DNA from 2 places in the Pectobacterium nicotianae genome. Region 1 is predicted to be linked to the other one. Evidence: predicted binding sites of a transcription regulator. Region 1 holds the regulator's gene; the other holds the start of a gene.
The links. Region 1 encodes Fur, which represses iron uptake genes when iron is present. Its sites were predicted from a motif close to ATAATAATGAGAACNACTATCAA; they were not measured.

Region 1 (4,312 bases):
GGAACAAGCGACCGACACAGTTATTACCAAAGTCCAGAATCGGTTTGCCCAAGTGGCCGGAAGCAATCACGCTAAAGTGATAGCGCAGATCGTTTAACGGACGAACCAGACATACCACCAGATAGCGGTCGGTCAGGAACAGCATGACCAGGCCGATAATCAACCCGCTCAGCAAAATGTTCTGTCCAATCGTGGTGATTTGTTCAAAACGAACACCTGCGGCATCAAATTTCTCTGCGCTGGCGTTACTGAATGCTGAGAGAGAGGCGCCAAACTGACGACTCAATGGTGGCACAACGTTCTTGGCCTGATTTTGGTAGTCATCCAGCGCGTTGGCAACGGCCTTTTGGTAAAGCGGTTCAACGCCCTGAGTCACCAGGTTATTCCAGTCACGGCTGACCGCCTGTACCAGCGCAGCATCCAGACCCGCATGATCGATAGCATTAAACGCCACCAAATCAGATTTCAGTTTATCCAACGCGACAAGTGCAGAAGCCTGCTCTTTATCTGCGGTAGCATTATCACCGCTGCGACGAGCATCAACTGCACGCGCCAGACGGGTTACCATTCGGAAATATTGATCGTTGCCCTGGTTGATAAAATTCATGTTCTGAACCAGCAAGGTGCTGGTTTTCGAGGTCGCCGTCATCTCTTTAAAAGAGAACATGGTATATATCGACACGCCACCCCAAAGAACACAAAAAATGCCCAGAACCCACAGCATCGCGGTTCTGATGGCAATATTTTTTATAAGTTTCATAGCTCACTCCAAATCAGGAAAATGGTTAAAAAGATTTTTATCGCTAATCAACCGATATGAATCAGAAAATTCACACCATGAAACAGGTCACTTCTCCCTAGCGTTCACATTTCACCGAGTTGAAAACTCAAAAACCACGCTAACTCATCGGCTAAATACAGAGAATATTTAGCGTTCTCGCTATATTTATTAATATAATTTTTCACACTGAGAATAAATTCACCTATTTCTATAGATATAAGTATTTTAATCAGAGAGTTGCAATCAAACGTGCCGCGCACCCGCGTCCTGCTTGTGTTGGCACGGACATACCATTAGGCAATAAGGTGATTTGAGATGAGTTTTCATTTTATTCTTTAACATCAAAAGAATAAAACCCTTTCTTTCATGATTGCATCGTTTCAGCTGCAAATGGTTATAGTTCTTATTTCCATTCATTAAGAATATTCCCGAGAAATGTTACAGATTTTCAGTCCTATAAAACATTATCTTTTGTGTGCATTTTAACTCTCAGGAATAGTAACGTACCGCTCCGTGATTTTTATTTTTCACAAACAGAAGTCTGCTTTTAATTACAATTGAAACAACCAGAGAAATAAAAAATACATCCATAAAAAATGAAACATCGTTGCAAATATATAACCGTAATTATATTAAGGAAATGTGTACTGAATCTCAGACAATAACATAAACCCTATTCATTATGAGGAATTTAGTATCACACAGAGATACGTTTCGTTTCCTTACTCACCTTCGCACGTCACACGCTCTTGATTTACGCATCCTTACCGATACGAGTTTCTCCCGATGTGAGTGTCTGTTATTATTAACAGATAAGTGGGTGAAACATTACACCATACCATTAGGAATCAAGAGGTTATTTAATTCATGGCACTCATCGGAATATTCTTTGGCAGTGATACCGGCAACACTGAAAACATCGCCAAAACGATTCAACAGCAGTTAGGCACCAACGTCGCTGATGTTCATGACATCGCCAAAAGCAGCAAAGAAGACCTCGAAGGTTTCGATATTCTGCTGCTGGGTATTCCAACCTGGTATTACGGTGAAGCTCAGTGCGATTGGGATGACTTCTTCCCGTCGCTGGAAGAAGTGGATTTCACAGGAAAATTGGTTGCCCTGTTTGGCTGCGGCGATCAGGAAGATTATGCAGAATACTTCTGTGATGCCATGGGCACCATCCGTGACATTATTGAGCCTCGCGGCGCGACAATTGTCGGCCACTGGCCAACAGAGGGCTATTACTTTGAAGCCTCTAAAGGGCTCGCCGACGACAATCACTTCATCGGCCTGGCTATCGATGAAGACCGTCAGCCTGAACTGACCAGCGAACGCGTAACAACGTGGGTGAAACAGATCAGCGATGAGCTGAACCTGAAAGAACTGGTTGGCTAAGCCATTTCGGCTCTGATAATCCCTATCAGAGCCGAAAACAGCATTGATAGGTAAAACCTTTCATAATAATTGATACATTTTTTTAACTTCTATCAGTAAACCTGTACAATAATCCCATCGGCTTTGTATGTGCATCATCATTTCCTCATTCATCAACAACGAATTGCGTTGTATACCAATAGTGTGAATGGGGACAATATTGTTAACATTCCCTTGTTTTCATTTTGTATGCGCGGTTCTATAATTGAGACGCTTTTGCATTTTTTGAGCCGACCGATGTCATAGGCTAGGCAGCCTCCATTGATAAGTAAGCAACAGGATTAAACCCGCATGACTGACAACAATACCGCATTAAAGAAGGCCGGCCTGAAAGTCACTCTTCCAAGACTGAAAATACTGGAAGTGTTACAGGACCCTGTCTGCCATCACGTCAGTGCGGAAGATTTATATAAGAAACTGATTGATATGGGCGAAGAGATTGGTCTCGCTACCGTCTATCGCGTACTCAACCAGTTTGATGATGCGGGTATCGTAACCCGTCATAACTTCGAAGGTGGCAAATCCGTCTTTGAATTGACGCAGCAGCATCATCACGATCACTTAATTTGCCTCGACTGTGGCAAAGTCATTGAATTCCGCGATGAATATATCGAAGCACGTCAACGTGAGATCGCAGAAAGACACGGCATTAAACTGTCCAACCACAGTCTGTATCTTTATGGGCATTGCAGTGAAGGGGATTGCCGAGAGGATGAAACCCTGCACGATTCCACACGATAAATCGACCGCATAAAAAAATAAAACCGCCGAGGCGGTTTTATTTTTGTCTTCTAACTGGTGGCCTTAGCCTACCCAGGTATCACGTAGCCCAACCGTACGGTTAAACACCAGATGTTCTGCACTGGAGTAAACGCGGTCAGCACAGAAATAGCCTTCACGCTCAAACTGATACGCTTTCTCAGCTTCTGCCTGCGCCAGGCTTGCTTCCACAAAACCTTGCGTAGTTTTCAGTGAATCTGGATTAATCGTCGACAGGAAGTCTTCCGCCGCGCCAGGGTTTGCCACACTGAACAGGCGATCGTACAAGCGGAATTCAGCTGGTACCGCGTGAGCCGCAGAAACCCAGTGGATAACGCCTTTCACTTTACGACCATCAGCCGGATCTTTGCTCAGCGTTTCCGCATCATAGCTACAGTAAATCGTGGTGATAGTACCCTGCTCGTCTTTTTCAATGCGCTCTGCTTTGATCACATAAGCGTTACGCAGACGCACTTCTTTACCCAGCACCAGACGCTTGTACTGCTTGTTGGCTTCTTCACGGAAGTCAGCACGATCGATGTAAACATCGCGACTGAATGCGACCTGACGTGAACCCATTTCTGGCTTGTTCGGATGGTTTGGCATCGCGACAAACTCTTCGTGCTCGGCTGACAGATTCTCGATCACGACTTTGACCGGATCCAGCACCGCCATGGCACGCGGCGCGTTCTCATTCAGGTCGTCGCGGATACAGGACTCAAGCGCGGCCATTTCCACGTTGTTATCCTGTTTCGTTACGCCGATGCGCACACAGAATTCACGGATAGAGGCTGCGCTATAACCACGACGACGCAGACCAGAGATGGTCGGCATACGCGGATCGTCCCATCCTTCAACGACGTTTTCCACCACCAGTTGATTCAGCTTACGCTTGGACATAATCGCGTATTCGAGATTGAGGCGGGAGAACTCGTACTGACGTGGATGGCAAGGAATGGTGATGTTATCCAGCACCCAGTCATACAGACGGCGGTTGTCCTGGAATTCCAGCGTACACAGCGAATGCGTGATCCCTTCCAGCGCATCGGAAATGCAGTGGGTGAAGTCATACATCGGGTAGATGCACCACTTGTTGCCCGTCTGGTGGTGATCGGCAAATTTAATGCGATACAACACCGGATCGCGCATCACGATAAAGGACGATGCCATATCGATTTTTGCACGCAGGCAGGCTGTACCTTCCGCAAACCCACCGTTACGCATTTTTTCAAACAGAGTCAGGTTTTCCTGCACGGTGCGATCGCGGTAAGGGCTGTTTTTGCCCGGTGCCGTCAGCGTACCGCGGTATTCGCGAATCTGCTCAGGCGTCAGTTCATC
Region 2 (4,312 bases), 1.0 Mb from region 1:
TGATCCATATCGATCCGGTTTGAGCGTGGCACTAGCACCAGACGGGTTGGATTCTCGTGATCGGATTCATCACGCAGGTCTTCGACCATCGGCAGCTTCTTCGCACGCATCTGGCTGGCAATCTGCTCCAGCACTTTGGCACCAGAAACCTGATGTGGCAGCGCGGTAATCACGACATCACCGTCTTCTTTCTTCCACACCGCACGCATACGCACGGAACCACGGCCATTCTGGTAGAGTTTGCGCACTTCATCGCGCGGCGTGATGATTTCAGCTTCTGTCGGGAAATCCGGCCCTTGAACATGCTGCAATAACTCGTCCAGCGAGGCTTTCGGGTTTTCCAGCAGCATGACTGCGGCGGCGGCGACTTCACGCACGTTGTGCGGCGGTATGTCCGTGGCCATCCCGACGGCGATCCCAGTAGTGCCGTTCAGCAGAATATTAGGCAGACGCGCAGGCAGCATCTTCGGCTCTTGCATCGTGCCATCAAAGTTCGGGGTGTAATCGACCGTGCCCTGCCCGAGTTCAGACAGCAGCACTTCCGCATATTTGGACAGCCGCGATTCGGTATAACGCATGGCGGCGAAGGATTTCGGGTCGTCCGGCGCGCCCCAGTTCCCCTGACCATCCACCAGCGGATAGCGATAAGAGAACGGCTGCGCCATCAGCACCATCGCTTCATAGCAGGCGCTGTCGCCGTGCGGATGGTATTTACCCAGCACGTCACCCACAGTACGGGCGGATTTTTTAAACTTGGCGCTGGCATTCAGTCCCAGCTCAGACATCGCATACACGATGCGACGCTGCACAGGCTTCAGGCCATCGCCAATGAACGGCAATGCCCTGTCCATGATGACGTACATGGAATAATTCAGATATGCATTTTCGGTAAACGTGCGCAGCGCAAGGCTTTCTGCGCCGTCATGAGTCATCTCACTCATTTATCTCACTTCCCTCACATCGCGGCGCGATGGTTACGCTTTCCGGCACGCCATAGCGGCGGTATGTTTGGCGGGAATAGTACCTTATCTGATGAGGTGATGTCACAGGGAACCATTCGCAGAAAACTACGTTGCAGGGAACCGTGCCACGGGGAACGATGCCGCCTCAGAGAATCATCGCATCAGGCGATTACCGAAGTGAATCCGACGACTACCGGAGAAGGTGGCTAGCGGTAACGATGAACGCTCGGGTGATCTGCGGTAATCGTTTCGCCGTACACAGAAATTGACGTCTGGTCGGGTCGCAGCATCGGTTTCCCCTTACGGCCAAGCAGAATACGTTCAACCGCAGCACCGAAAGACGCGCCTTCAAACCAGAATGCCTCATGTATAAAGCTCATCCCGTAGCAGGCTCCTGCGTCATCCATCAGCAGAGCACCGTGCGCATGATGGGTTTCGCCGATCAGAATCAGCGTCGTGTTCAGAATGCCTTGCCACTCCACCAGCGTTTCATCCTGCTGCAAATCCTCGCTGCCACCAAAAGCGATGTCGCCGCTGGCACACGCTTCTCCTGCACCGCACTGCCCGACTGTCAGCCCGCTGAACACGTGAAGGATGGCAAAGGCTGGGTGATTCTCTGGCACAAACGACGGAATGGGTTGCGCTTCAGCACGCGGCCAGCCTGCCGCGTGAAACAGTGGAAGAACGGATTCGGGGATTTCAATCGGCATTGTTCGTCATCTCGCAGTTGCGGTTAAGGGAAAGTCAGCGTTGATTCATCGCCCGTCGCTTCCTTTTTGATAGCAAACATACCGTTTCATTAAGAATTATTCATCATCGTTGCAACATTAGATGATAATGCTTAGCATATTGATAATAATTATCATTACCACATGATAATTAATGTTATTCGCCGTTTTGCATTTCCCTTGCAGACGTTAGCGACCAGCACGCCATGTTTCCCCAACGCCGCTGGCCAGAACAACCTTATAGCAGAGTATCATTATGTTAATTAACAAGAATTTAAATAAAATTCTTCTCACCGGCATCTTGACTGGCGTCGCGCTGAACAGCATGGCAGCGGATAGCACCACAGGCAACAACGCACTCAACGTGAAGAACCAAGACGATTCGGCGGCGAAAGCGGGACAGACTGACGATGTGATGACGGTTCACTCGCCAAAAGTCGAGAAAAAAGCCGGTTCAAGCACAACGCTGACTGCTGCAGACATGCAAAGAGAAGGCGGTAACAACTTCGGCACAATCATGCGTTACCAACCTTTGGTGAGCGCAACCGGGTCCAGCGGCGGCAGTAATACAGGGAAAAGCGGCTTCGACCGTGGCGGTTACACGGGCTACAACATTCGCGGTATTGAAAGCAACCGTGTTGCGATCGATACCGATGGCATCGCCCTGCCCAATGCCACGGGCCGCAGCTACGCCAGCCGTGCCGGATTCAATACCTTCGGCATGGGGCGCGACTATATCGACCCTTACGTGTACAGCAGCGTCGATATTGAGTCAGGCGTCACCTCCGCAGAAAATACTGTCAACGCACTCGGGGGCAGCGTCTCCTTCCGGCCAAAATCTGCCGATGACTATCTGAAAGCAGGCAAGCAGGACTACTTCGGTTTTCAGAGCGACTACGACTCCGCCAACCATGGTTGGCATAACGGCATCACCGCAGCAGGCGGTGATGACGAATTGCGCGGCGTTGTCGTTCTCAGCCGCCGCGACGGCCAGCAAACGCGTAATAACAGCGACGAGATCGCCGCGTACCCTGCCAACTGGCACTCTAACGCCATTTTGGCGTCCGGCATTTGGCAGGCTAACGATGAGCATCAGCTCACCGGTACGCTGGATTATTACCATAAAACTAACCACACCCATTATGACTACTGGGGTAGTCTGCCAAGCGGCAACAACACCATTTACGGCACGGCGCAACAGAGCAGCGAGACACGCCGTTGGACCGCCAGCCTGAAAGATCGCTGGACGCCCGTTAACAACACGCTGGTCGATTTGGTTGATAGCCGCATTTACTTCCAAAACAGCGAATCACACGACAATACCTGGCTGCCCGCAACCACAGGGATGGCGGCAGCAGATAGCCACCGCGTCTATTCCGACTACAATGTCACCACCTATGGGTTCGATACCCATATGGTGAAAAGCTGGGATCGCCACGAGTTCGGTTGGGGCCTTAACGCCAGCCAAAGCAAAACAGAGCGTCCGTTCAGGCAGTCGCCTAACCAAACGGGTGCCAATAACATCATGCAGCCGGAAGCTGATAGCAATAGCTACACCGTCGGCGGCTTTGTGCAGGATACCGCTACGTGGGATCTGGCGGGGCACGCCTTCTCGGTTGTCCCTGCCGTGCGCGCTATCCATCAGCGTACCAAACCGACCAACACGGTTCGCCTGAGCGGTGACGGCAGTGTCATCAGTGAATCCGATGTCAACAGACTGTACGGCAAAGCCAACAGCGATACGCAAGTCCTGCCGTCTCTGAGCTTCCTCTACGACATCACGCCGACGCTGACGACCTATGTGCAGTACCGTCGTGGCGCACAGTTCCCAGATGCCAGCCAGCTTTATGGCAGCACCAACCTGGACGCCAACTATGCCGGACCAGCTCAGTATGCCTTTATCGGCAATAGCGACCTCAAAACGGAAACCAGCAACAACGTAGAGTGGGGATTAAAAGGGGAAGCGACGGAGGGGGTCACCTTCCGTACCGCGCTGTTCTACAACACGTATAAGAACTTTATCGCCAATACCCGCTACCGTCGTAGCGCTAACCCCGATAAATTCGTCAATGTGCCAAGCAATATCAGCACGATATATCAGGCGGAAAACCGCGATAAGGCTTATATCTACGGCGGCGAAGTCAGCAGCAAAATACAGCTAGGTACCTGGTTCCCAGCGGTTGACGGGCTCAGCACCACGCTGGCGTTTGGCTACACCAAAGGCCAATCGCAATCGCGCTACCTCGGCGACCGCTATGTCGATCTTGACAGCGTTGCGCCAATGAAAGCCGTGATAGGTATTGCCTATGACGATCCTGCTCAGCGCTACGGCGCTGCCCTGACGTCGACCTTCCAGAAAGGGAAACAGGCGAAGGATACCAGCCGTGAAAGTTATACCAATGCTGGCAACGCAATCGCCACCTCGAATACCGAATATATGCGTATTCCCGGCTATGGCATGGTTGACTTGACCGCCTACTATCGCATTAGCAAGAACGTGAAAGTCAACGGTGGCGTGTATAACCTGACTGACCGTAAATATTGGGATTATCTCAGCAGCCGCCAGATTGAGACCAACGATCGGCAGGGACAGTATGACCGCGCCCTCTCCGTGCAACCTGG

Region 2: MYB54_RS19810 (TonB-dependent receptor domain-containing protein) is a predicted target of Fur. The motif match lies at 1,812-1,834, and genes of this name have one in related genera.

Annotation. Positions count from the first base shown of each region.
Region 1 is NZ_CP096821.1:3,434,245-3,438,556, forward strand. Features, by position in the region: gene MYB54_RS15375 (methyl-accepting chemotaxis protein) at 1-760, opposite strand, end outside; gene fldA (flavodoxin FldA) at 1,649-2,176, shown strand; gene fur (ferric iron uptake transcriptional regulator) at 2,507-2,956, shown strand; gene glnS (glutamine--tRNA ligase) at 3,020-4,312, opposite strand, start outside.
Region 2 is NZ_CP096821.1:4,459,251-4,463,562, forward strand. Features, by position in the region: gene parC (DNA topoisomerase IV subunit A) at 1-941, opposite strand, end outside; gene MYB54_RS19805 (SUKH-3 domain-containing protein) at 1,169-1,672, opposite strand; gene MYB54_RS19810 (TonB-dependent receptor domain-containing protein) at 1,947-4,312, shown strand, end outside.